Regions from separate parts of the Variovorax sp. ISS6 genome, predicted to be linked through region 3. Evidence: predicted binding sites of a transcription regulator. Region 3 holds the regulator's gene; each other region holds the start of a gene.
What was found. Region 3 encodes sigma-54, which starts transcription at its own class of promoters, with help from an activator protein. Its sites were predicted from a motif close to TGGCANGNAANCTGCTTT; they were not measured.
Positions count from the first base shown of each region.

Region 1: a site for sigma-54 is predicted at 1,903-1,920, ahead of AC1HIL_RS24915 (transglutaminase family protein). Genes of this name have one in related genera too.
Region 2: a site for sigma-54 is predicted at 4,446-4,463, ahead of atzF (allophanate hydrolase). Genes of this name have one in related genera too.
Region 4: a site for sigma-54 is predicted at 3,993-4,010, ahead of glnA (type I glutamate--ammonia ligase). Genes of this name have one in related genera too.

Region 1 covers NZ_JAWRZC010000001.1:5,394,932-5,402,231, forward strand. Annotated here, with positions in the region: gene AC1HIL_RS24910 (DNA internalization-related competence protein ComEC/Rec2) at 1-1,873, opposite strand, end outside; gene AC1HIL_RS24915 (transglutaminase family protein) at 1,995-5,516, shown strand; gene AC1HIL_RS24920 (circularly permuted type 2 ATP-grasp protein) at 5,662-7,300, shown strand, end outside.
Region 2 covers NZ_JAWRZC010000001.1:1,176,757-1,184,056, reverse strand. Annotated here, with positions in the region: gene AC1HIL_RS05445 (ABC transporter ATP-binding protein) at 1-827, opposite strand, end outside; gene AC1HIL_RS05440 (ABC transporter permease) at 824-1,654, opposite strand; gene AC1HIL_RS05435 (ABC transporter substrate-binding protein) at 1,659-2,660, opposite strand; gene atzF (allophanate hydrolase) at 2,699-4,414, opposite strand; gene AC1HIL_RS05425 (M48 family metallopeptidase) at 4,653-5,507, opposite strand; gene AC1HIL_RS05420 (AmpG family muropeptide MFS transporter) at 5,597-6,976, shown strand; gene AC1HIL_RS05415 (beta-ketoacyl-[acyl-carrier-protein] synthase family protein) at 7,104-7,300, shown strand, end outside.
Region 3 covers NZ_JAWRZC010000001.1:1,559,682-1,566,981, reverse strand. Annotated here, with positions in the region: gene AC1HIL_RS07285 (phospholipase D family protein) at 1-892, opposite strand, end outside; gene AC1HIL_RS07280 (RNA polymerase factor sigma-54) at 903-2,492, opposite strand; gene lptB (LPS export ABC transporter ATP-binding protein) at 2,523-3,317, opposite strand; gene lptA (lipopolysaccharide transport periplasmic protein LptA) at 3,314-4,027, opposite strand; gene AC1HIL_RS07265 (thiol:disulfide interchange protein DsbA/DsbL) at 4,227-4,874, opposite strand; gene AC1HIL_RS07260 (SPOR domain-containing protein) at 5,063-5,827, opposite strand; gene argS (arginine--tRNA ligase) at 5,839-7,300, opposite strand, start outside.
Region 4 covers NZ_JAWRZC010000001.1:2,966,494-2,973,793, reverse strand. Annotated here, with positions in the region: gene ntrC (nitrogen regulation protein NR(I)) at 1-735, opposite strand, end outside; gene glnL (nitrogen regulation protein NR(II)) at 760-1,839, opposite strand; gene AC1HIL_RS13535 (hypothetical protein) at 1,880-2,383, opposite strand; gene glnA (type I glutamate--ammonia ligase) at 2,531-3,946, opposite strand; gene AC1HIL_RS13525 (competence/damage-inducible protein A) at 4,094-4,894, opposite strand; gene AC1HIL_RS13520 (EI24 domain-containing protein) at 4,891-5,772, opposite strand; gene AC1HIL_RS13515 (sterol desaturase family protein) at 5,895-6,869, opposite strand; gene AC1HIL_RS13510 (polysaccharide deacetylase family protein) at 6,880-7,300, opposite strand, start outside.

The DNA of each region.
Region 1 (7,300 bases), 3.8 Mb from region 3:
TGTGGTCGCTGTCGCGGTGGCTCAGCACCAGCAGGTCGAGCCGCTCGCCCAGGGCGCGCAGCAGCGGCACCAGCACGCGCTGGCCGGCATCGCTCTCGAGGCTGTAGCGCGGGCCGCTGTCGTAGAGCAGGCTGTGGTTCGCGGTGCGCACCAGCACCGCATTGCCCTGGCCGACGTCGGCCGCGAGCAGTTCGAACTCGCCGAGGGCGGGACGCGCCGGCTGCCACAGCAGCACCGGCAGCAGCAATGGCAGGCCGAGCGCGCGCAGCGACCATGGCAGCCGCATCGCGGCGAGCACGCCGCCCGCCACGCCGCAGGCCGCCAGCCACGCCGGCGGCGCAGCCATCGAGATGCTGGCGAACGGCAACGCCGCGAGCCACGACAGCAGCAATCCCAACACCTGCACCGCGCGCGCCGCGAGGTCCCACAGCGGCGCGGCGACGGTGCCGAGCATCGCGAGCGGCGTGATCACCAGCGTGACCCAGGGAATCGCGACCAGGTTGGCCACCAGTCCGACCAGCGACACCTGCTGGAACAGCAGCAGGCTCAAGGGCGTGAGCGCCAGCGTGATCGTCCATTGCTCGCGCAGCAGCCGCCACAGCCGCGCGCGCAGGCCCGGGCGGGTGTCGCCAGGCAGCCCCGCATCGGTGGCGAACAGCACGCCCACCGCCACGAAGCTGAGCCAGAAGCCGGCCTGCGTCAGGGCCCAGGGATCGAGCGCGACCACCACCGCCGCGGTCAGCAGCCAGCCGTGCGGCCAGGGCCAGCGCCGCCCGGTGAGGCGCAGCAGCGCCACGGTCGCGAGCATCCAGACCGTGCGCTGCGCAGGCACGCCCCAGCCGCTGAACAGCGCATAGAGCGTGGCCAGCAGCACGCCGCCCACGAGTGCCGCGCGCTGCGCCGGCAGGCGCAGCATCAGCCTCGGGCCGCGGCGCCAGAGCGCGCCGACGACATGCGCGGCGAGCCACGCGAACAAGGTCACGTGCAGGCCCGAGATCGACATCAGGTGGGCCACGCCGGTGGCACGGAAGACGTCCCAGCCCTCGCGGTCGATCGCGCCCTGGTCGCCCGTGACCAGCGCGGCGATCACGCCCGCGGCAAAGCGCTCGGGCACGCGCGCGAAGATGGCATCGCGCACCGCCTCGCGCGCGCGTTCGACCGGATGCCGCCCCGTGAGGCGCAGCCGCGCGGGCGCCTCGTCGCGCGCGCCGAGGCGCACATGGCCGCTGGCGCGCAGGCCCTGCTCCCACATCCACAGCTCGCTGTCGAAGCCATGCGGGTTGCGATGGCCGTGCGGCGCCTTGAGGCGCACGGTCAGGCGCCAGCGCTCGCCCGCATGCACCGGGCTCTCGGGCAGGAGGTCCGGTGCCGAGGCATCGGCCGCGCCGTTCCAGAGGCTGCTGCCCTCGGCATACCAGCCGAGCGCGATGCGGTCGGGCACCGCGGGCGATCCGGCCACGGCAGGGTCGGCCCAGCGCGCGGACTCGACAGTGAAGCGAAAACGCGTGCCGGCATCGCCGCGCTGCGGCATCTGCGACACCACGCCCACGAGCTGCAGGTCGCGCCCCTCGAGCGCGGGATCGAGCGCGCCGGCTGCATAGACCGTGGCCCGTGCGCCCGCGAGCCCCGCGCCGATCGCCGCACCGGCCAGCGCGGCGCAGACCCAGGCGGTGCGCGCATGCCGCGGCAGGCGCCAGGCCGACCAGAGACCCGCGATGCCGGCGAGCAGTCCGCCCGCGTAGACCATGCCGTCCCACAGCACCGGCTGGCGCAGCTGCAGCGCCACGCCCGCGAGCGCTGCCGCGAGCGCGACGAAGGCGCAGCGCGCGCGCGCGACGGCATCGGATGCGTCTCGCACACCCTTGGCGACCATGATGCAAACCCTCCCCCAACGACGCTCCGTGGCGCGCTAATTGCTTTGTCTTCTGGGCTAGTATGCGTCTCACCAGAGACATCTTTTCGATGCAATCTGCCAGTACTGCACACAAAAACGCATGTCCATCCACGCCGCGCTCCACCACGTCACCCACTACAAATACGACCGCCTGGTGCAACTCGGCCCGCAGGTCGTCCGGCTGCGTCCGGCGCCGCATTGCCGCAGCAACGTCATCTCGTACTCGCTGCGCGTCGAGCCGGCCGAGCACTTCGTCAACTGGATGCAGGACCCGTTCGCCAACTACCAGGCGCGGCTCGTGTTCCCCGAGAAGACGCGCGAGTTCAAGGTCACGGTCGACCTCGTGGTCGAGATGGCGGTCTACAACCCCTTCGACTTCTTTCTCGAGCCGCAGGCCGAGAACTTCCCGTTCAAGTACACGCCCTCGCAGGCCGAGGAGCTCGCGCCCTATCTGGTCACCGAGGAGCCCACGCCGCTGCTCGCGGCCTACCTCGACAAGATCGACCGCAAGGAACAGCGCACCATCGACTTCCTGGTCGGCATCAACCAGCAGGTGCAGCAGGACGTCAACTACCTGATCCGCATGGAGCCCGGCGTGCAGACGCCGGAAGAAACGCTCGCCAACGGCAGCGGCTCCTGCCGCGACTCGGGCTGGCTGCTGGTGCAGCTGCTGCGCCACTGCGGCCTGGCCGCGCGCTTCGTCTCGGGCTACCTGATCCAGCTCACGCCCGACGTGAAGGCGCTCGACGGCCCGAGCGGCACCACGGTCGACTTCACCGACCTGCATGCCTGGTGCGAGGTGTTCCTGCCGGGCGCCGGATGGATCGGCCTCGATGCCACCTCCGGCCTGCTGGCCGGCGAGGGCCACATCCCGCTGGCCTGCACGCCCACGCCCTCGAGCGCCGCGCCCATCGAGGGCGGTGTCGACGAGTCGAAGGTCGAGTTCGGCCATGACATGAAGGTCACGCGCATCTACGAATCGCCGCGCGTGACCAAGCCCTACACCGAGGAGCAATGGACCGAGGTGCTGGCGCTGGGCGAGGCGGTCGACAAGCGGCTGCAGGCCGGCGACGTGCGCCTCACGATGGGCGGCGAGCCCACCTACGTGGCCACCAGCGACCGCGACGCGCCCGAGTGGAACACCGACGCGCTCGGCCCCACCAAGCGCGGCTATGCCACCGAGCTGGTCCACCGGCTGCGCGCCGAGTACGGCCAGGGCGGCTTCCTGCACTTCGGCCAGGGCAAGTGGTACCCGGGCGAGCAGCTGCCGCGCTGGGCGCTGTCGATCTTCTGGCGCGCCGACGGCCAGACGCTGTGGCACGACCCCGAGCTGTTCGCCGACGAACGCTTCCCGACCCACTACACCAGCGAGGACGCGCGCCGCTTCACCAGCCTGCTGGCGCGCAAGCTCGGCCTGACCGACCGCTATGTGCAGCCGGGCTTCGAGGACATCTACTACTACCTGTGGCGCGAACGCCGCCTGCCGGTCAACGTCGACCCCTTCGACTCCAAGCTCGACGACGAACTCGAACGCGTGCGCCTGCGCCGCGTGTTCACGCAGAAGCTCGACGCGGTGATCGGCTACATGCTGCCGATCGAGCCCGGCAACGCGAACCGCGACGCGCCCGCGCTCGAGGGCCCGGCCTGGAAGACCGGCCCCTGGTTCCTGCGCGACGACCGGCTCTACCTGATCCCCGGCGATTCGCCGATGGGCTACCGCCTGCCGCTCGACTCGCAGCCCTGGGCCAGCAAGGGCGACTACCCCTACCTGATCGAGCGCGACCCGACCGCGGCGCGCGACGCGCTGCCGAGCGCGGCCGACTACCGCGCGCGCTACACCGTGGGCGCGACCGGCGGTACCGGTGCCGACCTCGGCGCCGTGCCCTATGCCTTCGGCACGCCCGCGGCCGTGCCCGCGGCGCTGCGCATGCAGGGGCCGGGTACCGGCATCGGCGAAGGCACTGGCGACGGCAGCGCGGCCGATGCCGACGCCGCCCTCGACAGCGCCGCCACGCGCCAGCCGCTGCGCGGCGAATCGGCCCACTGGGTCACGCGCACCGCGCTGTGCGTCGAGGTGCGCGACCCGCGCCGCGCCAACGGCCCGGCGGCCGAGAAGAAGGGCAGCGCCTCGGGCGTGCTCTACGTCTTCATGCCGCCGCTGGCGCGCCTCGAGGACTACCTCGACCTGGTCGCCGCCGTGGAAGCCACCGCGCGCGAGCTCGGCGTGCGCATCGTGATGGAAGGCTATCCGCCGCCGCGCGATCCGCGCCTGAAGATGCTGCAGGTCACGCCCGACCCCGGCGTGATCGAGGTCAACATCCATCCGGCCCACAACTGGAAGGAACTGGTCGACCACACCGAATTCCTCTACCAGGCCGCGTTCGAGACCCGGCTGTCGGCCGAGAAGTTCATGACCGACGGCCGCCACACCGGCACCGGCGGCGGCAACCACTTCGTGATGGGCGGCGCCACGCCGGCCGACAGCCCCTTCCTGCGCCGGCCCGAGCTGCTGGCCAGCCTGCTGCTGTACTGGCACAACCATCCCTCGCTGAGCTACCTGTTCTCGGGCATGTTCATCGGCCCGACCAGCCAGGCGCCGCGCGTGGACGAAGCGCGCAACGACCAAGTCTACGAGCTCGAGATCGCGCTCAGGGAGATCGCGAAGAACCGCGAGCTGTACGGCCAGCACATGCCGGCCTGGCTGGTCGACCGCACGCTGCGCAACATCCTGATCGACGTCTCGGGCAACACGCACCGCAGCGAGTTCTGCATCGACAAGCTCTACTCGCCCGACTCCAGCACGGGGCGCCTCGGCCTGCTCGAGCTGCGTGCCTTCGAGATGCCGCCGCATGCGCGCATGAGCATCGCGCAGCAGCTGCTGATCCGCGCGCTGGTGGCGCGCTTCTGGGACGAGCCCTACAAGGCGCCCGTCACGCGCTGGGGCACCGAGCTGCACGACCGCTTCCTGCTGCCGACCTTCGTCAAGATGGATTTCGACGACGTCATCAGCGAGATGCGCCAGGCCGGCTTCGCCTTCGATCCCGACTGGTTCGCGCCGCACTTCGAGTTCCGCTTCCCGCTCGTGGGCCAGGTGCAGGCGATGGGCGTCGAGCTCTCGCTGCGCAACGCGCTCGAGCCCTGGCACGTGATGGGCGAGGAAGGCTCGGCCGGCGGCACGGTGCGCTACGTCGACTCCTCGCTCGAGCGCATCGAGGTGCGCGTGACCGGCCTCAACGAGAGCCGCCACGTGGTCACCGTCAACGGCCGCGTGCTGCCGCTGCAGCCCACGGGCGTGGCCGGCGAGTTCGTCGCCGGCGTGCGCTACAAGGCCTGGAACCCGCCCTCGGCGCTGCATCCGAGCATCAAGGCCCATGCGCCGCTGACGGTCGACCTGGTCGACACCTGGATGAAGCGCTCGCTCGGCGGCTGCCAGTACTTCGTGGCCCATCCGGGCGGCCGCAACTACGAGACCTTCCCGGTCAATGCCTACGAGGCCGAGAGCCGGCGCCTGTCGCGCTTCACGCGCACCGGCCACACGCCGGGGCTGATGCGCACGCCGGCCGCCACCATCGAGGTGCCCGGCAGCCGCGAATTCCCGTTCACGCTCGACCTGCGGCGCTGAGCGGCGTCCACGGCCCGTCCCTCGGCAAACGGGGCGCGGGCCGGGCCGCCGGGTGTGTCGTCCCGCCCACACGGATGGCTGCAGCGGGCATTTCGCACGCCATCGCCGGCGGGCCCGGTGACAGCGATGTGACAATCCCAACCCTGTGGAACCCCTCAACGAATCCCTGTTCGACGCCCAGGCGCTGGATTTTCCGGCCGTCCTGGCGTCGGCGCTCGCCCCGCCCGCCCTGCCCGGCCACTTCGACGAGCTGCGCGGCATCGCGACGCCCGAGGCGCCCGCACGGCCCGCCGCCGGGCCGGCAGCGCCCACGGGGCCGCACCTGCACGATGCGACCGCGGGCAGCCAAAGCCAATCTCAGGCGCAGGGCGGCCAGACCCAGACCCAGGCGCCATCCACGGCCCAGCGCGCGCCCTCCGCCGACACCGCCGCGCCGGCCCCCGCCGCCGGCGACAAGCCCCCGCTGCTGCCGCCCTGGCATGCCTTCTTCGAGCAGCTCGGCTCCGACGGCTTCGGCGACCTGCCGCGGCGCGCGGTCAGCCTGGAGCGCCAGATCCGCGACAACGGCGTCACCTACAACGTCTACGCCGACGCCACTCACGGCCCGCAGCGGCCCTGGTCGCTCGACCTGTTCCCGCTGATCGTCTCGCCCGAGAGCTGGGCGCAGATCGAGACCGGCGTGCTGCAGCGCGTGCGCGTGCTCGACCGCGTGATGGCCGACGTCTACGGCCCGCAGCGCCTCCTGGCCGAAGGCCTGCTGCCGCCCGCGCTGGTGCGCGGCCATCCGGGCTACCTGCGCGCGCTGCACGGCGTGAAGCCGCCGGGCGACACCTGGCTGCACATCGCGGCCTTCGACCTCGCGCGCGGCCCCGACGGCAACTGGTGGGTGGTGTCGCAGCGCACCCAGGCGCCCTCGGGCCTGGGCTACCTGCTCGAGAACCGGCTCGCGATCACGCGCCAGTTCCCGCAGGCCTTCGAGGCGCTGCACGTACAGCGGCTGGCCGCCACCTACAGCGCCATGATGGACGGCCTGCAGCGCATGTGCCCGGCCGGCGTGCCGCCGCACATCGCGCTGCTCACGCCCGGTCCCTACAACGAGACCTACTTCGAGCACGCCTATCTCGCGCGCTACCTCGGCGTCACGCTGGTCGAGGGCAACGACCTCACGGTGCGCGACCAGCGCCTGTACCTCAAGACGCTGCAGGGCCTGCGCCCCGTGCACGGGCTCATCAAGCGGCTCGACGACCAGTTCCTCGACCCGCTCGAGCTGCGCCCCGACTCCACGCTCGGCGTGCCGGGCCTGCTGCAGGCGATCCGCGCCGGCAACGTGCTGGTGGCCAACATGCCGGGCTCGGCCTTCCTCGAGTCGCCGGCGCTGCTGGGCTTCCTGCCCGGCCTGGCGCGCCACCTGCTCGACGAGAAGCTGCTGCTGCCCGCGCTGCCCACCTGGTGGTGCGGCGAGCGCGCGGCGCTCGAGGCGGTGCTGCCGCAGCTCGGCGACTGCTTCATCAAGCCCACCTACCCGGGCATCGACGGGCGCGAGAGCTTCGACGCGGTGCTGGGCCGCCAGCTCGGCCGCCGCGAGCTCGACGAATGGGCCGGGCGCATCGTGCGCGAGGGCGAGGCCCACACGGTGCAAAGCTACCTGCCGCTGTCGCAGATGCCGACCTGGGCCAGCGACCTCGGGCCCGGCCACATCGCGCCGCGCGCGGTGCTGCTGCGCGTGTTCGCGGTCAGCGACGGCGCGCAATCGTGGCGCGTGCTGCCCGGCGGGCTGGCGCGGC
Region 2 (7,300 bases), 380 kb from region 3:
CGCACTTCGCGCTGGAAGATGTCGAGGCTGAGCTTCTTCATCGCGACGAAGCTCTCGGTGCTCAGGGTCTCGACCGTGCGCGGGCGCGCATCGCCATAGCGCAGGATCTCGGCCACCTTGGTCGGGCGCTTGGTCAGGAGCAGCACCTCGTCGGCCAGGTACACGGCCTCCTCGAGGTCGTGCGAGACCAGCAGCATGGTGGTGCCGGTCTGCATGAACACCTCCTGCAGCTTCTCGCGGATGAACAAGGTCATCTCGAAGTCGAGCGCCGAGAAGGGCTCGTCGAGGAACAGCACCTCGGGGTTCGGCGCGAGCGCGCGCATGATCGACGCGGTCTGCTGCTGGCCGCCCGAGAGCTCGTAGGGAAAGCGCTTGAGGTCGAACTTGACGTCGAAGGAGGCGACCAGCTCCTCCATGCGGCGATCGACCTCGGCCTTGCTGCGGCCTTCGAGCTTCAGCGGATAGGCGATGTTGTCGATGGTGCGCATCCACGGGAACATCGCCTCGCGGTAGTTCTGGAACACGTAGCCGATCTTGGTGTCCTTGCGCTGTTTCCCGTCGAACAGGATCTCGCCGCTGTCGATGGGGATCAGCCCCGCGATCATGTTGATCAGCGTGGACTTGCCGCAGCCGTTGGGCCCGAACACCGAGACGATGCGGTGCTTGGGAATGTCGAGGTCGAAGTTCTCGTACAGCGGCCAGCCCGCGAAGTACTTGGTGAGGCCGCGGATCGTGATGTGGGTGCCGGCCGGGCCGGGCTTGAACACCGGCCTGGGCACGTCGGCATACACCGGGCCGTTGACGACGATGTCGGGCGTGGCTTTCATCGGCCGCTCCAGTGAACGATGCGGCGCTCGGCCACGAGGAAGAGGATGTTGAGCACGTAGCCCAGCGCGCCGGCCGCGAGGATGGCTGCATACATGCTCTTGACGTTGAGCACCTGCTGCGCGTCGATGATGCGATGGCCCAGGCCGTTGTCGGAGCCGATGAACATCTCGGCCACGATCACGATCACCAGCGCCATCGAGACCGCCGAGCGCAGGCCCACGAAGCTGGGCTGCAGGCTCTCCCACACCAGCACGTCCTTGAAGATCTGCCAGCGCGAGGCGCCCATCACGCGCGCCGCCATCACGCGCTGCTTGCGCGCGTTGATCACGCCGTAGGCGCTGTTGAACACCACGATCAGCAGCGCGCCGAAGGCCGCGATCGCCACCTTGTTGATGTCGGACACGCCGAAGATCAGCAGGAACAGCGGGATCAGCGCCGACGAGGGCGTGGAGCGGAAGAAGTCGATCAGGAACTCGACGCTGCGGTAGGCGCGCTCGTTGCTGCCCAGCAGCACGCCCAGCGGCATGCCGACGATGGCGGCGATCGCGAAGGCCTGCACGGTGCGCCACACGGTGACGGCGAAGTCGACGAGCAGCGGCCCGCCGGCCAGGCCGGTGATGAGCGCGGCCACGGTGTCGGCCGGCGAGGGCAGCAGGATCGGCTTGATGAAGCCGAGCCGCACCACCAGGTCCCAGACGATGAACAGGACGACCGGCCCGATGGCCGGCAGCCAGCGCTCCCAGGCGGGCGCCTTCGGTGCCGCGGCGGCGGCGGCGTTGCCCGCGGGCGGCGCCCACGGGGAGGCGGTGGTGGTGCTGTCGGCCATGGCGTCAGGCCTTGTAGAGCAGGCCGTCCACCAGGACCTTCTTCTCGAAGATCCCCTTCTCGGTGAACAGGTCGTAGAACTTCTGGAAGTAGGCGACGTCGCTGGGCTTGAACTCGTTGTAGAGCATGTACGAGGCCAGCGGCACCTCGGCCGTGAGCTTGCCCTCGATGGCGGTGTAGCCCTTCATGTACTGGCGCGCCTCGTCGGGCTGGCCGCGCACCAGCTCGACGCCGCGCGCATAGGCGGCGATGTACTTCTTCGCGGCGTCGGGGTTCTTCTTGAGGAACTCGGTCGTGAGGCTGGCGGCGCCGCCGTGCCAGGGCGCCATCGGGTCGCCGAGGATGTAGCGCGCGACCACGCCGGCCTCGAGCACGCGCGTGGTGCCGTTCATGCGGCCCACGGTGCCGGTGGGCTCGAGCGTGTAGCAGGCATCGACCTGCCCCGCCACCAGCGCGGCCACGTGCTGGCCGATCGGCAGCTCGCTGACCGACACGCCCTTGGCGCCCGCGCGCTCGAGCATGGTCTTGCACAGCGTGACGTTCTGGATGCCCGGGCCCGAGGCCACCTTCTTGCCCGAGAGCTCGGCCATGGCCTTGATCGGGCTGTCCTTCGCGACGATGAACTCGTCGAGCACGAACTTGGCGTTGCTCGGGTTGGTGCAGAAGATCTTGAACAGGCCCGGCTGCGCGATCTCGCCGATCGCGAGGTTGGCCGAGCCGGTGCCGTTGGCGCTGCCGTCGCAGCGGCCCGCGAGCATGGCTTCCATCACCTGCTGCGCGCCCGCGAACTTCTGCGGTTCCACGTCGAGCCCCGCTTCCTTGAAGAAGCCGCGCTCGACCGCCGCGAAGAAAGGCAGACCCGCGGCCACCGGCCAGAAGCCGACGCGGATCTTCGGTGCCGCCTGGGCGCGCACGATCGCCGGCGCGGCGAGCACCGCGAGGCCGGCGGCGCCGGCCTGCAGCACCTGTCGGCGCGAGGCGGAGGAAGGAAGGTCGGAGATGGACATGGAAGACTCCTCGGTCTGGGTTCGAAGACAACAGGGATTCAGGCGGCGCGGCTCGCGAGATAGGCGCGCCAGCCGCCATGGCGCGTGACCTCTTCCGCACCGGCCAGCGCATGGCCCTCGCAGATGAAGCCGTGCACCCAGCGGCCATCGGCCAGCTCGACGCTGCCCAGGCCCAGCGGCGCGGGGATCAGCGCGAGGAAGCCGCCGACCTCGGCCAGCGGCAGGTCCCACACCTCGAGCGCGATCGCGGCGCCGCCCTCGGCGCTGCGCTGCAGGCCGGGCTTGGGCGGCACGGTGCCGGGCAGCGCGTACAGCCGGTAGCGCGGCGCGGTCTGGATGGCTTCGCGCAGCACGGCGCCGCGCTCGGTGAGCTGGCCGTTGAGCGGCATGCCGCTGAGGTGCGCGCCGACCACGGCGATCGGCAGCGTCGCGGCCTGCGCCGGGGCGAGGCCACGGATCGGCCGCGGCGCGGGCAGCGGCTCGCCGGTCGCGCCCTGCGCGAGGCCGGTGGCGTGGTGGTAGCGCTGGCCCAGCTCGGCCAGCGCGAGGTCGCTGCCGCAGCGGCCGATCAGCGTGATGCCGAAGGGCAGGCCGTCGGGCCGCAGGCTGCTGGGCACCGAGAGCGCGGCGTAGTCGAGCAGGTTGACGAAGTTGGTGTAGGCGCCGAGGTTGCGGTTGAGCGCCACCGGGTCGGCGCGCATCGCGTCGCGCGTGTAGTGCGTGGGCGCGGTGGGCACCAGCAGCACGTCGATGTCGCGCCACATCGGTTCGGCCTGCTGCGCGAGCGCGCGCAGCCGGGTCTGGGCCTCGAACACGTCGGCCGCGTTGTAGCCGCGGCCCTGCGCGAGGATGCCGCGCACGGGCTCGACGACCTCGGCCTCGTGGCGATCGAAGAAGGCGCGCACCGCGGCATAGCGCTCGGCCACCAGCGCGCTGTCGTAGAGCAGCGCGGCGGCCTCGGCCAGCGGCGCGAAGGGCACGGTGACGGCCGTGCCGCCCAGCACCTCGAGGCGCCGGCGCGCATCGGCGAAGGCGGCCTCGGCGAGCGTGTCGCCGAAGAAGGCGAGGCGGTCGGGCACGCCGAAGCGGAAGGCGGCGGGGAAGGGCTCGGCATCGAGCGCGAGGTCGCGCGAATAGGGATCGCGCGCATCGAAGCCGAGCGCGGCCTGCAGCACCTCGACCGCGAGCGCGACCGTGCGCGCGAAGATCGAGACGCAGTCGACGCTCTGCGCGGCCGGCACCACGCCGGCGGTGCTCAGCAGCCCGCGCGAGGGCTTGAGGCCGACGATGTTGTTGAGACCCGCGGGCACGCGGCCCGAGCCGGCCGTGTCGGTGCCGAGCGCGAAGTCGGCCTCGCCGGTGGCGACCACGCGGGCCGAACCCGAGCTCGAGCCGCCCGAGACATAGCTGGCATCGAAGGCATTGCCGACCTCGCCATAGGGCGAGCGCGTGCCGTTGAGGCCGCAGGCGAACTGGTCGAGGTTGGTCTTGCCGAGCAGCGACGCACCGGCGTCGAGCAGCCGCTGCACCACGGCCGCATGGGCGGCCGGCAGGCGGTCGAAGGCCGGGCAGGCGGCGGTGGTGGGCACGCCGGCGACGTCGATGTTGTCCTTGACGGCGAAGCGCAGGCCCGCGAGCGGGGCGGGGGTGGTAGCGGGCGTGGCTTCCCGCGTGTCGTCGTTCTCGCGCGTCAGCGGCTGCGCGAAACGCAGGATCCACGCCGCAGCGGCCGGGTCTTTCTCGTCATGCACCATGATCAGGCATCCAAACTTGTGTACAAGTCGAGATGCAAGCGGCGTGCCAGCGCGCGCGGGTCGCTGCCGACGCGCCTATGGCATCAGCCGCTCAAGTATTTATGTATGGCGCCCTCCCCCCGCTGGGGGAGGGTTGGGGTGGGGGCACCGGGCCTTGCCATCGTTGCGGGCCTTGTCCACCGCCCAGTGCCCCCATCCCGGCCTTCCCCCAGAGGGGGGAAGGAGGAAGACAGGGCGCTCAGCTCTTCTTGGCGTCCCGGTACAGGTTCTCCACCTTCGGCAGATTCGCCTGCAGCTTGGCGATCCGGTCCGGCCCGCTCGGGTGCGTCGAGAGGAAGCTCAGCCCGCCCTGGTTCTTCGAGGCCGTGGCCATCTTGTTCCACAGCGACACCGAGGCCTTCGGGTCGTAGCCGGCGCGCGCCGCGAGCTCCAGGCCGACGAGGTCGGCCTCGGTCTCGTCGCCGCGGCTGAACTTGAGCGTGAGCAGTTGGGTGCCCGCGCGCGCCGCGAGGTCGCCGACCTGCCCCAGGCCGAGCAGCTGCGCACCGATCGAGAGCGCGGCGCCGGTGCCCGCGCTCTTGGCCATGCGGGCGCGCGCATGCTCGCGCAGCGCATGGGCCATCTCGTGGCCCATCACCATCGCGACCTCGTCGTCGGTGAGCTTGAGCTGGTCGAGGATGCCGGTGAAGAAGGCGATCTTGCCGCCCGGCAGGCAGAAGGCGTTGATCTGCTTGCTGCCGATCAGGTTGACCTCCCACTTCCATTGCCGCGCACGGCTGTTCCAGGGCGTGGCGAAGGGGATCAGCCGGTTGGCGATGGCGCGCAGCCGCTGCAGCTGCGGATTGCCGTCGCCCGCGAGCGCGTTCTTGGCGCGCGCCTGCTCCAGCAGTTCGCCGTACTGCTGGCCGCCCGCGGCCTCGATGCGGTCGGCCGGCACGAGGTTGCGCGCCACCGAGGCATTGCCGACGTCGACCTGCGCGAGTGCCGGCCCGCTCAATGCCGCGCCGGCCGCGGCCAGCAGGAAGGCGCGCCGAGGCTGCCAGGCCGAGGCATGGGAGAGGACCGGGGCGGAGCGATCGCAGCGTGTGCACATATGGGGCCGGATGATAGGAACAAATGAAGACGCCTTGGTGGATGACCCGGCGGCCGACCGGCGCGGCACTCATGGACAATCGCTCCCACATGTCTTCCGTCCCGCCCGCCGAATCCACCGCCGCCGGTTCGCCGCCCTGGCGCGACGCCCTGAAGGTCTACCTCGAACCCGCCACCTTGCGCATGCTGGCGCTGGGCTTCTCGGCCGGGCTGCCGCTGCTGCTGGTGCTGGGCACGCTGAGCTTCCGGCTGCGCGAGGCCGGCATCGACCGCGCCACCATCGGCTATCTGAGCTGGGTCGGCCTGGCCTACGGCTTCAAATGGGTGTGGGCGCCGCTGGTCGACCGTCTGCCGCTGCCGCCGCTGACCACGCTGCTCGGGCGCCGGCGCGGCTGGCTGCTGCTGGCGCAGGGCATGGTGATCGCGGGGCTGGTCGGCATGGCGGTCAACGATCCGCGCCAGGGCCTCGTGCCGATGGTCTGGTGCGCGCTGCTGGTGGCCTTCGGCTCGGCCACGCAGGACATCGCGCTCGACGCCTTCCGCATCGAGTCGGCCGAAACCCGCAAGCAGGCGGCGCTGGCCGCGGCCTACCAGACCGGCTACCGGCTCGCGATGATCTGGGCCGGGGCCGGGGTGCTGTGGGTGGCGGCCTGGGCCGAGGTCGCGCCGGCCGCGCCGGCGGTGGGCGCGGCGGCCGGCGCGGCCTACCAGAACGGCGCCTGGAAGACGGCCTACCTCGTGATGGCCGGCTCCATGCTCGTGGGCGTGCTCACGGTGCTGCTGTCGCCCGAGCCCGCGAAGCGCTCGCTGTCGGCGCCGCGCAATGCCGCCGAATGGCTGCGCGACGTGCTGGTCGAGCCCTTCGCCGACTTCATCCGCCGCTACAAGTGGCAGGCGGTGCTGATCCTCTCGCTGATCGCGATCTACCGCATCAGCGACGTGGTGATGGGCATCATGGCCAACCCCTTCTACGTCGACATGGGCTTCACCAAGGACGAGGTGGCCACGGTCAGCAAGATCTACGGCGTGGTCATGACGCTGGTGGGCGCCTTCGTCGGCGGCGTGCTGTCGATGCGCCTGGGCGTGATGCGGGTGCTGATGCTGGGCGCGGTGCTCAGCGCGGCGAGCAACCTGCTGTTCGCCTGGCTGGCCTCGCGCGGCCACGACCTGACGGCCCTGATCGCCGTGGTCTCGGCCGACAACCTCGCGGGCGGCATCGCCTCGGCGGCCTTCATCGCCTACCTCTCGAGCCTCACCAACATCAGCTACTCGGCCACGCAGTACGCGCTGTTCAGCTCGCTGATGCTGCTGCTGCCGAAGTTCATCGCCGGCTACTCGGGCGTGTTCGTCGACGCCTACGGCTACAGCACCTTCTTCTATGCCACCGCCCTGCTCGGCGTGCCGGTGCTGGTGCTGGTGGCGCTGGCCTCGCGCACGCTGGCCGCGCGCCCGGACAGCGGGAAATCCTGACCCGGCCCCATAGGAAACCGCCGACACGGCCCCACCCCCGCAACTGGTAGGCTTTGCGCTGCTTCCCCCAGCCCCGACCACTAGAACTACTCCTCCAACCGCGTCACCGCCCAGCCACGTCCACACCGTGCCCGCCCGCATTCCTCCCCTCCAGATCAGCGCCTACACGGCCACCTCGGCCGTCGGCGTCGGCAAGGAGCCGCTTGCCGAAGCGCTCGAACATTCGCGCAGCGGCCTGCGTGCCAACGACTTCGGCCCCGCGCCGCTGCCGACCTGGATCGGCCGCGTCGACGGCCTCGAAGAGATCCGCCTGCCCGAGGCCTT
Region 3 (7,300 bases):
CCTCGGCCGTGGTCCAGATCAGGCCGAGCCGGCCGGCATCGAGGTCCTCGGCGATCGGGCCGTAGCCCAGCAGGTCGTTGGGCGCGGGCTTCGGCGGCGGCGGCGTGGTGTCGGGGCCGGTGGCGGCCTCGAAGCGGCGCCGCAGTTCGTCGGCAGGCAGCGCGCTCGCCACCACCGACTCGACCGGCCGCACGTAGGGGCTGTTCCAGTACTGGTCGAACAGGCTGCCCAGGCGCGGGATCAGCGCGCCCGTCACGAAGGTGTCGAGGTCGATGAAGTTCTCGCCCGCGGTGCGCCGGAAGTACTGGTTGCCGATGTTGCGCCCGCCCGCCACCGCCATCGCGCCGTCGGCGATGAACAGCTTGTTGTGCATGCGCCGGTTAACGCGGCTGAAGTCGAACAGCGAGGCTGTGAAGCGCGCGAGCAGGCTGCCGCGGCCGGCCGGAAAGGGGTTGAACAGGCGCAGCTCGACGTTGGGCGTGGCCGCGAAGCCGCGCAGCAGCTCGTCCTCGCCCGCGGTGTAGAGGTCGTCCATCAGCACGCGCACCCGCACGCCGCGCTGCGCGGCATCGCGCAGCGTGCGCAGCAGGTAGCGGCCGGTCTCGTCGTTCTCGATCTGGTAGTACTGGACGTCGAGCGTGCGCTGGGCCCGGCGCGCGAGCTGGATGCGGGTGTCGAAGGCGAAGTCGCCGCCCGGCATGAGGCGAAAGCCGCTGAGGTCGGGGTCGGGCTGCGCGGCCAGCGCGATGCGGCCGAGCGCGGTGTCCTTCGACACGGCGATGGCCTTGGTGGGAGTGCGCGGTGCCTCGTCGGGCAGCGAGGCGCAGCCGGCGGCCAGCAGCGTGGCCGCGAGGGCGGACATCCAGAGCCCAGACAGCAGGCGTCGGGCCATCGGCGGCTTTCTACAGGGCCTTGCGCAGGTTGGCGGGCGCGATGCGCAGCGCCTCGCGGTACTTGGCGACGGTGCGGCGCGCGCACTCGATGCCCTGCTCCTTGAGCATCTCGGAGATCTGGCTGTCCGACAGCGGCTTCTTCACGCTCTCCGAACCGACGAACTGCTTGATCAGCGCGCGCACCGCGGTGCTCGAGGCATTGCCGCCGGTCTCGGTGCCCAGCGCCGAGCCGAAGAAGTACTTGAGCTCGACCGTGCCGAAGGGCGTGGCCATGTACTTGGCGGTGGTCACGCGCGAGATGGTGGATTCGTGCAGCCCGAGCTCGTCGGCGATCTCGCGCAGCACCAGCGGGCGCATCGCGAGCTCGCCGTGCACGAAGTAGCTCTTCTGCCGCTCGACGATGGCGTTGCTCACGCGCAGGATGGTGTCGAAGCGCTGCTGGATGTTCTTGATGAACCAGCGCGCCTCCTGCAGCCGCTGCGACAGCGCCTGGCTGCCCTCGCCCTTGTGCGACTTGAGCGCGCCGGCATAGATGTCGTGCACGCGCAGCCGCGGCATCACCTCGGGGTTGAGCATGACGCGGAACTTCACGTTGGTGCCGCGGCCGGTCTTGGTGACGATCACGTCGGGAATGACGATGTTGCGCTCGACGTCGACGAAGCGGCGGCCCGGCTTGGGCTCCAGGCGCGCGATGACCTGCAGCGCCGAGCGCACCAGTTCCTCGTTGGTGCGCGTGAGCGTGGCCAGGCGCTTGAAGTCGCGCCGCGCGAGCAGCTCCATCGGCTGCTTGCAGATGGCGAGCGCGGTCTTGCGCACCAGTTCCTCTTCCTCTGTCTCGTCTTCGTCGGCCAGCGCGCGCAGCTGGATCGCGAGGCATTCGCCGAGATCGCGCGCGCCCACGCCCGCGGGCTCCAGGCTCTGCAGCAGGCCGAGCGCGACCTGGAAGTGGTGCACCAGCTCGTCGAACTGGTCGTTGTCGTCGCCCGCGAGGCCCGAGGCCAGTGCCGGCAGCGAATCCTCGAGGTAGCCGTCGTCGTTGAGCGACTCGATCAAAAAGCGCAGCGCGGCGCTGTCGTTCTCGTTGAGCCGCAGGCTCAGCGCCTGGCGGTGCAGGAAGGACTGCAGCGACTCCTGGCTGCGCGCGAGCTCGGTGGCATCGGCGCGCTCGTCGTCGCCGGTGCTGCTGTTGTTGCGCGCGGGCGCGTCGCTGCCCCATTCGCTGTCGTCGGGCGCCATGTCGACGGTGCCGTCGCCTTCCCAGTCGGGCTCGCGCTCGGGCGAGTCGAGGGCCGGCTCGGCCTCGGACGACGAGGCGGTCTCGGTGGACGTGGTCGAGGTCGAGGGCGCGGCGCCCGCGTAGTCGCTCTCGGCCTCGCGCTCGGTGTCCTCGCGCGGCGCGGGCGTGTCGGCGGCGTCGAGGCCGAATTCCTCGCGCGCGGCTTCCTCGGCGGTGCGCTCGAGGAAGGGGTTCTCGTCGAGCATCTGCTCGACCTCCTGGCTCAGTTCGAGCGTGGAGAGCTGCAGCAGCCGGATCGACTGCTGCAGCTGAGGCGTCAGCGCGAGATGCTGCGAAACGCGCAGCGACAAGCCTTGTTTCATGCCCTCAGGAAATGGCTGGCGCGAGGGTCATCACATGCGGAAGTGCTCGCCCAGGTAGACCCGGCGCACTTCGGCGTTGTCGACGATCTCCGAGGGCGTGCCCTGTGCCAGCACATGGCCGTCGCTGATGATGAAGGCGTGATCGCAGATGCCCAGCGTCTCGCGCACGTTGTGGTCGGTGATGAGCACGCCGATCCCGCGCTCCTTCAGGAAGCTGATGATGCGCTGGATCTCGATCACCGCGATCGGGTCGATGCCGGCGAAGGGCTCGTCGAGCAGGATGAAGCGCGGCTGGGTGGCCAGCGCGCGCGCGATCTCGACGCGGCGGCGCTCGCCGCCCGACAGCGCGAGCGCGGGCGAATCGCGCAGGTGGTCGACGCGCAGGTCGGCCAGCAGTTCCGACAGGCGCTCTTCCATGCGCTGCTTCGACAGCGCCTGCGGCCGGCCGTTGGCGTCGGGCTCGCGCTGCAGCTCGAGCACCGCGCGCACGTTCTCCTCGACCGTGAGCTTGCGGAAGATCGAGGCTTCCTGCGGCAGGTAGCTCAGGCCCATGCGCGCGCGGCGGTGGATCGGCATGTGGGCGATGGGCTCGCCGTCGATGGAGATCTCGCCCGCGTCGGCGCGCACCAGCCCGACGATCATGTAGAACGAGGTGGTCTTGCCGGCGCCGTTGGGGCCGAGCAGCCCGACGACTTCGCCCTTCTGCACGTCGAGCGAGACGTCCTTGACCACCTTGCGGCTGCCATAGCTCTTCTGCAGGCCGCGCGCGACGAGGCGGCTGCCCGGCACGCCGTTGGCTTCCTGGGTTCCGGCGGCTTCGATCACTTGCGCTCTTCCGCTTCGCCGCTGAGCGTGGTGCTCGGGCGCAGGCCGGCGCCCGGGGCCGGCGTGGGCGCCGGGGCCGCGGGACGGCGCGTGGCCGGGGCCGAGGCGCCCGGTGCCGCGGGCGCGGCCGACTTCGGCGTGAGGATGGCCTTGACGCGGCCGCCGCCGCCCGGTGCCGACACGCCGGCGTTCGGCGGCACGGTCGAGCCGTTGACGGTGTAGGTGTCGTTGCTCTGGTCGTAGACGATCAGCGCGCCGCTGCTCTCGTCGTTGGGCGTGGCGCCGACCAGGCGGCGCATGACGGCGCGGCGGATGAACTTGACGTTGTCGGCGCGGCTGTCGTACTCGATGACCTCGGACTCGCCCTCGATCCACTCGTCGCCGTTGCCGTTGCGCTTCTGCTTGTAATAGGCGAGCTTGCCGGGCGCCGCGGTGACCACGCCGTACTGGTAGCCCTCGGGGTCCTGGCGCACGTCGATGCGCGCGCCGCGGATGATGATGGTGCCCTTGGTGACCACCACGTTGCCGGTGAAGACGCTGGTCTGCTTGAGATCGTCGTAGCGCATCGAATCGGATTCGATGTTCATCGGCTTGGTCCGGTCGGCCGTTTCGGCCAGGGCCGTGGCGGCGGAGCCGGCCAGCAGCAGCGCGGCCAGCACGAGGCGGCCGGTGCGGCGAAGGGAGGAGGTGGGGTGAGAGTGCGATGTCATAGAGGCACGAAACTTGCTCTGCATTGTATGCGGCCCATCGCGCCAGACCCATGCGCGCGGATGAAAAAGCCCCGGGGCGGCGAACCCGGGCACGGCACCCCGCGGGATCGCCCCGCGTTCTGCCGACCGGCCGAATGACGGCCCGGCCGCCCCGGAACCCTCGATGGGGCCCGGCCTCCCGGCGGCCACGAAATCGAAATCAACCCTTGCGGGCTTCGCCGATCAGATAGTTGGTGACCGCCAGCGCCTTGTTCATGTTGCCGGCGGTCTCGCCGTCCACGTACCAGCGGCCGGCCACGGCCAGCGCGGGCACGCCGGCCACCTTGTAGGCGTCGGTCAGCTGCGAGGCGCGCTTGGCCTTGCTCGCCACGCCGAAGGAGGTGAACAGCTCCTTGAACTTCGCGGCGTCGAGGCCGCTCTTCTCGGCCCAGGCCACGATGTTGGCGTCGCCGTTGACGTTCTGGCGCTGGGCGTGGATCGCGCTGAAGACCTTGGGCTGGTACTCGTCGACCTTGCCCATTGCCTCGAGCGCGTAGTACAGGCGCTGCTTGGCTTCGACGTCGTTGCCCACGAAGGGCACCGGCACGCGGCGCAGCACCACGTCGGCGGGCTTGCTCTTGGCCCAGGCCTCGAGCGCGGGCTCGAAGTCGTTGCAGTGCGGGCAGTTGTACGAGAAGAACTCGATCACCTCGATCTTGCCGGCCGGCGCATCGACCGGCACGCGCTTGTCGAGCACGAGGTATTCGGTGCCGGCCTTGGGCGCGCGGGCCTGGGCCTGCGCCGGCAGGTGGGCCAGCAGTCCGAGCGAACCGGCGGCGGCGGCCAGCGAGAAATCACGACGTTTCATGGGAAAGAGCTCTCCAGTTGATAGACGGCAGACTGAGCCGGGCCGGTGAAGCGGAGTTCCCGCGCGCGGTGCTCGGGGCTCCGGGAAACCGGGGGCGGCGCGGACCGCGGCGAAGCTTAAAGAAAAACCATGACCGTTGTCGGGAAAGGCCACCACAGGATGGTGCCCTCCCCCGGCCCGGACGGCGCTCAGCGCTGGACGCGCACCAGCGCCGAGTCGAGGCCGGCGCCGTCCATCCGTTCCTTGAGGCGGTCGGCGTCGTCCTTCTTGTTGAACGGACCGGCGCGCACGCGGTAGACGGTGCGGCCGGCCTGCTCGCGCTCGGTCACGCGGGCCTCGACGCCCATCAGCGAGAGCTTGGCGCGCTGCGCCTCGGCGTCCTCGGTGGTGCGGAAGGCGCCAGCCTGCACGAAGTACATGAAGGGATCGGCGCCGCCGGAGCCGGTGGCGGCCGCGGCATTGCCGCTGCTCGACGACGGGGCGGCGGCCACCGTGGTGCTGCCGCCGACGCTGCCGGCGCGCGCCCGGGCCAGGTCGCCGAGCGGATCGTTCGAGGGCGGCAGCGCATTGGCCTCGGCCGGCACCGGGGCGGGCCGCGCGGGCTTGGGCGCGACCACCACCGGCACCGGCGCCGTGGGCGGCGGGGTGCCGGGCGAGACCGCGGCGGTGGCGGGATTGGCGTTGTCGCCGGAAGGCGGCGCGCCGACCGGGCCGGCGGCCGCGGGACGGGGCTGCTGCGGCTTGCCGGCCAACGGGGCGTTCGGATCCCAGTCGCGGTTCTTGCGCGCCTCGGCCTCGTCCTGCTCGGCACCGCCGCGCTGCGTCTTGGTGACGAAGGGGATCGGCACCTTGGTCACGTAGACCGCGATACCCAGCGCGACGCCCAGGCCGAGCACCAGGCCGATGATCAGGCCGATGACGATGTTGCCGCGTTGTCTGGTTGTCTTCTTCATGGTGAGGGGGTTCACATCTTGCGCGGCGCGGTGACGCCGAGGATCGCGAGGCCATTGTGCAGCACCTGCGCGGTCGCGGCGACCAGCGCCAGGCGCGCCAGCTTCACCGCCTCGTCGTCCACCAGGATGCGCTCGGCGTCGTAGTAGCTGTGGTACGTGGCCGCCAGTTCGCGCAGGTAGAAGGTGACGTCGTGCGGCGCGAAATCCTTGGCCGCGGCGCTCAGCATCTCGGGGTACTTGGCCAAGAGCAGCATCAGCGACTGGGCCGCCGGGCTCTCGAGCGGCGACAGGTCGACGCCCTGCAGCACGGCCGCGTCGCCGCCCCAGGCCGCGAGCACCGAGCAGATGCGCGCATGCGCGTACTGCACGTAGTACACCGGGTTGTCGTTGTTCTGCGCCACGGCCAGGTCGACGTCGAAGGTGTATTCGGTGTCCGGCTTGCGGCTCAGCAGGAAGAAGCGCACGGCGTCGGTGCTGGTCCACTCGATCAGGTCGCGCAGCGTGACGTAGCTGCCGGCGCGCTTGCTGATCTTGACCTCCTCGCCGCCCTTGGTGACGCGCACCATGGTGTGCAGCACGTAGTCGGGGTAGCCCTCGGGGATGCCTTCGCCCGCCGCTTGCAGCCCGGCGCGCACGCGCGCGATGGTGCCGTGGTGGTCGGTGCCCTGGATGTTGATGACCTTGTGGAAGCCGCGCTCCCACTTGGCGATGTGATAGGCGACGTCGGGCACGAAGTAGGTGTACGTGCCGTCCTGCTTCTTCATCACGCGGTCCTTGTCGTCGCCGTAGTCGGTCGACTTGAGCCACAGCGCGCCGTCCTGCTCGTAGGTCTTGCCCGCGGCGACCAGCTGCGCCACCGCGCGCTCGACGCGGCCGCTGGTGTAGAGGCTGGACTCGAGGTAGTACTGGTCGAAGCGCACGCGGAAGGCCTGCAGGTCCAGGTCCTGCTCGCGGCGCAGGTAGGCGACGGCGAACTCGCGGATCGCGTCCAGGTCCTCGATGTCGCCGTTGGCCGTGACCTCGCGGTCCTCCGACTTCACGGTCTTCCTGGCGATGAAGTCGGCGGCGATGTCGGCGATGTAGTCGCCGTTGTACGCCGGAGCCTTCTCGCCGCTCGGCCATTCGGCGTCGCCGGGCTTGAAGCCGCGCGCGCGCAGCTGCGTGCTGTTGGCCAGGGTCTGGATCTGCACGCCGGCGTCGTTGTAGTAGTACTCGCGCCAGACCGTCTCGCCCTGCGAGGCGCGCAGGTTGCAGATGGCGTCGCCGAGCGCGGCCTGGCGGCCGTGGCCCACGTGCAGCGGGCCGGTGGGATTGGCCGAGACGAACTCGACCAGCACCTTCTCGCCGGTGGCCGGGCGCTGGCCGAAGGCGGCGCCGGCGTCGAGCACCTCGCGCACCACCTGCTGCTTGGCGGCGGTCTTCAGCCGGATGTTGAGGAAGCCGGGGCCGGCGATCTCGACCGCCTGCACCCAC
Region 4 (7,300 bases), 1.4 Mb from region 3:
GTCGCCGATTTCGTCGAGGAACAGCGTGCCGCCCTCGGCCTGCTCGAAGCGGCCGCGCCGCATGGTCTGCGCGCCCGTGAAGGCGCCGCGCTCGTGGCCGAAGAGTTCGCTCTCGAGCAGGTCCTTGGGGATGGCCGCTGTGTTGATGGCGACGAAGGGGCCGTTGGCGCGCGGCGAGTGCTTGTGCAGCGCGCGCGCCACGAGCTCCTTGCCCGAGCCCGATTCGCCGGTGATCAGCACCGTGACGTTGCTCTGAGAGAGCCGGCCGATGGCGCGGAACACGTCCTGCATCGCGGGCGCCTGGCCGAGCATCTCGGGCGCGGCGACCATGCGTTCCTCGGCCACTTCCTCGCGCTGGCTCTCGTCGACGGCGCGCCGGATCAGCTCGACCGCGCGCGGCAGGTCGAAGGGCTTGGGCAGGTATTCGAAGGCGCCGCCCTGGAACGCCGAGACGGCGCTGTCGAGGTCGGAGAAGGCCGTCATGATGATGACCGGCAGGCCCGGATGCTTGGCCTTGATCTTGTCGAGCAGCTCGAGGCCGGAACCGCCGGGCATGCGGATGTCGCTCACCAGGACCTGGGGCCCCTGCTGCTCGTCCTCGGCGGCCTGTTCGAGGGCCGCCAGCACTTCGCGCGTGTTGGTGAAACTGCGGGTCGGGAGGTCCTCCCGAAGCAGGGCCTTCTCCAGCACGAAGCGGATCGATTGGTCGTCATCAACTATCCAGATCGGCTTCATGCATCTCCTTGTTGCCGGTGGCTGCTAGGGCAGCGGAATCAATATCTTGAAATCGGTTCGGCCCGGGACACTGTCGCACTCGATCACGCCGTGATGCTGTTGCACAAAAGTCTGTGCGAGCGTCAAACCCAGCCCTGTACCACCCTCTCTGCCCGACACCAGCGGATAGAAGATTCGGTCCTTGATCGCGTCCGGCACGCCCGGTCCATTGTCGATGACATGCAATTCCAGTGCCAATCGATACCACTGCTTGTTGAAGATCACCTGGCGCGCGACCCGGGTCTTGAAAGTGATGCAGGCATCGCCCGCCGCGCGGCGCTCGGCCAGGGCCTGCGCGGCGTTGTGGACGATGTTGAGCGTGGCCTGGATCAGCTGCTCGCGGTCGCCGCGGAACTCGGGGATCGAGACGTCGAAGTCGCGCTCGATGTGCAGGTCGCGCGGGAACTCCGCGAGGATCACCGAGCGCACGCGCTCGCAGACCTCGTGGATGTTGACGTCGCCCACCACGTGCGGGCGGCGGTGCGGCGCCAGCAGGCGGTCGACCAGCGTCTGCAGCCGGTCGGCCTCGTGGATGATGACCTGGGTGTATTCGATGAGGTCGCGCGACTCGACCTCCATCTGCAGCAGTTGCGCGGCGCCGCGGATGCCGCCGAGCGGGTTCTTGATCTCGTGCGCGAGATTGCGGATCAGCTCCTTGTTGGCCTGCGCCTGGTCGAGCAGTCGCTCCTCGCGGTCCTGCCGCACCTGGTGCTCGAGCGGCAGCATCTCGACGATCAGTTCGCCGGCCTTCTCGCCCTTGGCCAGCGTGACCTGCACGGGCATCAGCTCGTGGTTCACGCGGCGCAGGAAGGCCTCGTAGCGCAGGGTGGCGAAGTCGTTGGCGCTCGCGCCGTCGATGGCGGTGCGCAGCACCTGGGGTTCGTGGAAGCAGGCGCCGAACTGCGAGCCCTCGAGCGTGCGGCGCGAGGTGCCCAGCGCATCTTCGAGACCGGCATTGGCGAACAGCACCGAGCCCTTGCCGTTGACGACCGCGATCAGGGTCGACAGCAGGTCGAAGGCCTGAAAGCGCGGACTGGCGCTTGCCGCCTTCTTTCCGAAAGCCATGGAAATCCTGTGGTGTTCTTCCTGCCGATGCAGGAACGGGTTAGTTCTTGGGGGCCGGCAGGCGGCTGATCTCGCGGCGGATGCCGGCGATGTCGCTTTCGTTGCGGGCCAGTTCGGCCTTCATCTCGGCCACGCGGTCGAGGTACTTCTGGTAGTTGCGGCCTTCGCTGCCCTGCTTCTCGGGCTCGCCGTTGTTGTATTCCTTCTGCAACTCGGACTGGCGGGCCTCGGCCTTGCGCAGCTCGGACTCGAGCACCGAGCGCGCTTCGCCGTCGCGCGCGCGCTGGTCGGCGCCCTCGACCCGCGGGCTGCCGGCCGGCGAGCGGGCCGCCGAGGTCGATGCCGCGGCGCCGCCGAGCGCGGCGCGCGAGGCACCCTGCACGACGGTGACGTTGCCGCCTTCCATCACCTTGCAGCCGCGCTGCTGCGCGACAGTGGCGTTGTTGGTGTATTCGTTCCCGCAGCGCCAGACGCGCTCCTGCGCGAGTGCCGGCAGGGCAAGCAGGGAAGCGGCCAGGAGGAGGAGTGGTGCGGCAGTCTTCATGGGATCTTGGGGACCTCGAGGGCCCGGGGAAGCGCGAAAAGGCGCATTTTCATGCAATTCGACGCCCCCGATGACAGGATGTTCCGGCCCCAACGAAAAGGACGGCCGAGGCCGTCCTTTCGTGTTACTCCGAGCGGAAAACCGCGATCAGAGCGAGTAGTACATGTCGAATTCGACCGGGTGCGTGGCCATGCGGAAGCGCGTGACTTCCTGCATCTTCAGGTCGATGTAGGCATCGATGTACGCATCGGTGAACACGCCGCCCTTGGTCAGGAAGGCACGGTCCTTGTCGAGGTACTCGAGGGCCTGGTCGAGGCTGTGGCAGACGGTCGGAATCAGCGCGTCTTCTTCCGGCGGCAGGTGGTAGAGGTCCTTGCTCGCGGCTTCGCCCGGGTGGATCTTGTTTTCCACGCCGTCGAGGCCGGCCATCAGCAGCGCGGCGAAACCGAGGTACGGGTTCATCAGCGGATCGGGGAAGCGCGCTTCGACGCGGCGGCCCTTCGGGTTCGACACGAACGGGATGCGGATCGAGGCCGAGCGGTTCTTGGCCGAGTAGGCCAGCTTCACCGGGGCTTCGAAGCCGGGCACCAGGCGCTTGTAGCTGTTGGTACCGGGGTTCGTGATGGCGTTCAGGGCACGGGCGTGCTTGATGATGCCGCCGATGTAGTGCAGCGCGAAGTCCGAGAGACCTGCATAGCCGTCGCCGGCGAACAGGTTCTTGCCGTCCTTCCAGACCGACTGGTGCACGTGCATGCCCGAGCCGTTGTCGCCGACGATGGGCTTGGGCATGAAGGTGGCGGTCTTGCCGTAGGCGTGGGCCACGTTGTGGATCACGTACTTCTGCAGCTGGACCCAGTCGGCGCGCTGGATCAGCGTGCTGAACTTGGTGCCGAGTTCCATCTGGCCGGCGTTGGCCACTTCATGGTGATGCACTTCGACCGGGATGCCCAGCGATTCGAGCACCAGGCACATTTCCGAGCGCATGTCCTGGAAGCTGTCGACCGGGGGAACCGGGAAGTAGCCGCCCTTGACCGCGGGACGGTGGCCGGTGTTGCCGTGCTCGTATTCCTTGTCGGTGTTCCACGAAGCTTCTTCGGACTCGATCTTCACGAAGCAGCCCGACATGTCGTTCTTCCAGCGCACGCCGTCGAACACGAAGAATTCGGGTTCCGGACCGAAATAGGCCGTGTCGCCCAGGCCCGAGGCCTTCATGTAGGCTTCGGCGCGCTTGGCCAGCGAACGGGGATCGCGCTCGTACGGCTTGCCGTCGGTCGGGTCGATCACGTCGCAGGTCAGGATCATCGTGGTCTCTTCGAAGAAGGGATCGATGTTGGCGGTGTTCGGGTCGGGCATGAGCTGCATGTCCGACGCTTCGATCCCCTTCCAGCCGGCGATGGACGAGCCGTCGAACGCGTGGCCCGAGCTGAACTTGTCTTCGTCGAAGTGCGACACGGGCACGGTCACGTGTTGTTCTTTACCGCGGGTGTCGGTGAAACGGAAGTCGACGAACTTGACCTCGTTTTCCTTCACGAGCTTCATGACGTCGGCGACGGTCTTTGCCATCAATTTCTCCTGAGTTGGATGGGTGGTTGGGAATACAGGGATGCGGGATGCAGTTTCTGTGCCATTGTCGCCTGCGTCGAACGCGTGGCGGCGGGCACTTTGGGGGCCTGGAACGCGATCGAATTCACCAAATTGGTGCCATCGAAATCAACGCACCAATTCTGGGCCAAGTTGTGCATTAAAAGTGTGCAGGCCTTCGATGAGCTGGCCGTAGGCCGCGTCGAGCAGGTCCGGATCGCCCTTGACGCCGAGCTCGATATGACGGCCGTACTGGGGGTGATCGACGCTCGGCAGGCTGAAAACCTTGATGCGCGCATGGCGTTCCTCGATCGCCTGCATCAGGGGCGTGAGGGTGGCCTCCATGGCACCGAAAACGATCACGGACTTCTCCATGACCCGGCTCTGGACGAAAAGATCGGCATAAAGCCCGTCGAGCACCGACTCGATCATCGGCCAGGCCATGACCGGGAAACCGGGCACGAAATGGACGTCACCCACGCTGAAGCCGGGGATTTTGTTGTAGGGGTTGGCGATGATCCGGGCGCCCTCGGGAAACACGCCCATGTTGAGCCGGTGGATGTTGTCGGGCCGGTCGGGCTCGTAGGCCACGCCCTGCTCGCGCGCCGTGTCCTGCATGCGCTCGCGGATCAGCAGCTCGGCTTCGGGATGCAGCGCCAGCGGCACGCCCAGCGCCTTGGCGGCGCACTGGCGGGTGTGGTCGTCGGGCGTGGCGCCGATGCCGCCGGTCGAGAAGACGATGTCGCCCGAGGCGAAGGCACGCGCCAGCGCGGCGGTGATGCGCTCGGGCACGTCGCCCACGTACTCGGCCCAGCCCAGCTGCAGGCCGCGCGCCGCGAGCAGCTCGATCACCTTGGGCATGTGCTTGTCGAGGCGCTTGCCCGAAAGGATCTCGTCGCCGACGACGATCAGGCCGAATTCACGGGTCATGGGGATTTCCATTGGGAGAGAACGGCCTGGTCGGCCTCGATGGCGGCGGCGTCGCCCGGAATGGCGGCCGCCGCGGCGGCCGCGCGCTGGCCGCGCAGCTGCGCGAGCGCATCGAGGCAGTAGTGGCCGAACCACAGGGCCGAAAAGGCGAAGACCAGGGTGTAGATCCAGATCGCGAGCGGCACCAGCACGAAGAAGGCGGCCGCGAACAGCAGGCCCGAGGCCCAGACGATGCTCGGCGCCGCGCCCAGGTAGCCACAGAGCACGCCGATGCACAGCAGCGGCAGCCGGTGCGCGCGCAGCAAGGTGGCGCGCTCCTCGGCGCTGGCATGCTCGGCCAGCGCATCGAAGCTCATCACGCGGTAGGTGAGCCAGCCCCAGATCAGCGGCGGCAGGATCAGCACCAGCGGCGGGATCAGCCACAGCGGCATCGAGACCACCAGCGCGAGCAGCGCCAGCACGGTCAGGCCGATGGAACGCGCGACGCTGCCGAAGAAGGAAGCGCCCTTCTTGCGCTCGAGCGAGGGAAAGCGGCGCTCGGCCACCAGCCGCGTGAGCGCGGGCGCCATGAAGCCGGCCACGATGACGAGCGCCAGCACCACGATCAGCGGCGTGGCGGCGAACACCACCACCAGCGGCGCGAGCATCGAGGTGACGTCGCCCGAGAACAGCCGCCCGATCCAGCTCCAGAAGCTGGCCAGCAGCGGCCAGGACTCGAGCGCGCCGCGCGTCCAGGCGACCGCGGCATCCCAGTAGAAATAGCCGAAGACGGCGGCCAGCAGCACCATCAGGCCCAGCGGCAGCAACGACAGCACGATCACGCGCGGCAGCATGCAATAGGCCACCGCGCGCCAGAAGGAGTCGAGGAGCAGGCGCATCGGGCCGGAGGATAACCCGGCGCGCCCCGCGCGGCCGTGAAGCCAGAGCCGGCGGCCGGGCGATTCGCCGGTTCGCGCGCGCGCCGCGCGAAGGTGGGGCAGTTGGAGAGAAGCCGCCGCGCTCAACCGCGGCCGACCATGCGCTTGAGCCCCAGCCACTGCTGGGCCCAGAAACCCTGGCCGTAGTCGCGCACCTTGCCGGCCGCATCGGGCTCGACCTGGTCGCGCACGCCGGTCGGGTCGTAGCGGTTCTCGAAGTTGGCAGTCCCGAACAGCATGTCCCACCAGGGCAGCAGCACGCCGAAGTTGTGGCCGCCGAGCGTGCTCTTGCCGTTCGATTCGTGGCCCAGCCCGATGCTGTGGTGCAGCCGGTGGAAGCGCGGGCTGATCCACAGCCGCTCGCCGAGGGCGCCGAAGCTCAGGCGCAGGTTGGCGTGCTGCAGGCTCTCGCTGAGCTGGGTGAACGCGACGAAGGCGATGAACTGGCCGGGTGCCACGCCGATCAGCTGCGCCACGATCACGATCAGCGTGTCGTGCAGGACGTCGTCGAGCAGGTGGTTGCGGTCGTCGCTCCACATGGTCATCTGGCGCTGCGAGTGGTGCAGCGAGTGCAGCCCCCACCACCAGTTGAACTGGTGCTGGCCGCGGTGGATCCAGTAGCCGACGAAATCGAGCACCACCAGGTAGATCGCGAACGCGACCACCGGCACATCGGTCACGCCGGGCCAGAGCTCGTCGAGATGCAAGGTGCCCCAGCCGGCCGCGCGCAGGCTGCCCATGAGCTCGTCGAACACCGGCTGCAGCGTGAAGAACATCGCGAGCCGGAACAGGCCCAGCCGGTGGATCAGCGTGTAGAGCACGTCGATGCGGATCGCGCGCCGGTCGGTCACCGGTTCCACGGCGCGCCAGCGCTGCAGCGGGCCGATCAGCGCGACCAGCACCACGATCTGGATCAGGCCGACCAGCAGCCAGCCGGTGGCATCGAAGGCGTCCTCGGTCCAGCCGCCGAGGCCGATCGCATAGACGAAGGGCTGCACGACGGTTTCGAAGAACCAGCCCTGCAGCGAGGAAAAGAAATCCGTCAGCCAGTCGATCACGGAAACCGCCTCAGGGGTGCGATGCGATCCAGGCGCGGTAGTCGGGATGCTGGCGCAGCGTCTGGAAGCAGAAGCCCTTGGCCTTCAGGCCGACGATCAGCGGCTCGAGGTTGGCAGGCGCCCACGGATCCTTGCGCGACCAGATGCCCAGGTGGGCGAGCAGGATGTCGCCGGGGCGGATGGTGTCGAGCGCCTGCGTGAGCAGCTTCTCGTTGCTGAACTTCTCGCTCGGCAGCTCGTCGCCGAGGAAGCCCGCGGGCGCCCAGCCCACGTGCGCATAGCCGCAGTCGCGCGCGGCGGCCAGCAGCTTGGGCGAGGTCTTGCCGCCGGGTGCGCGGTACAGCGGCAGCGGCTTCTTGCCGGTGATCAGCTCGAGCCGCTCGGAGGCCTTGCGGATGTTGGCGCAGTACTCGGCCGCGCTCCAGGTGAAT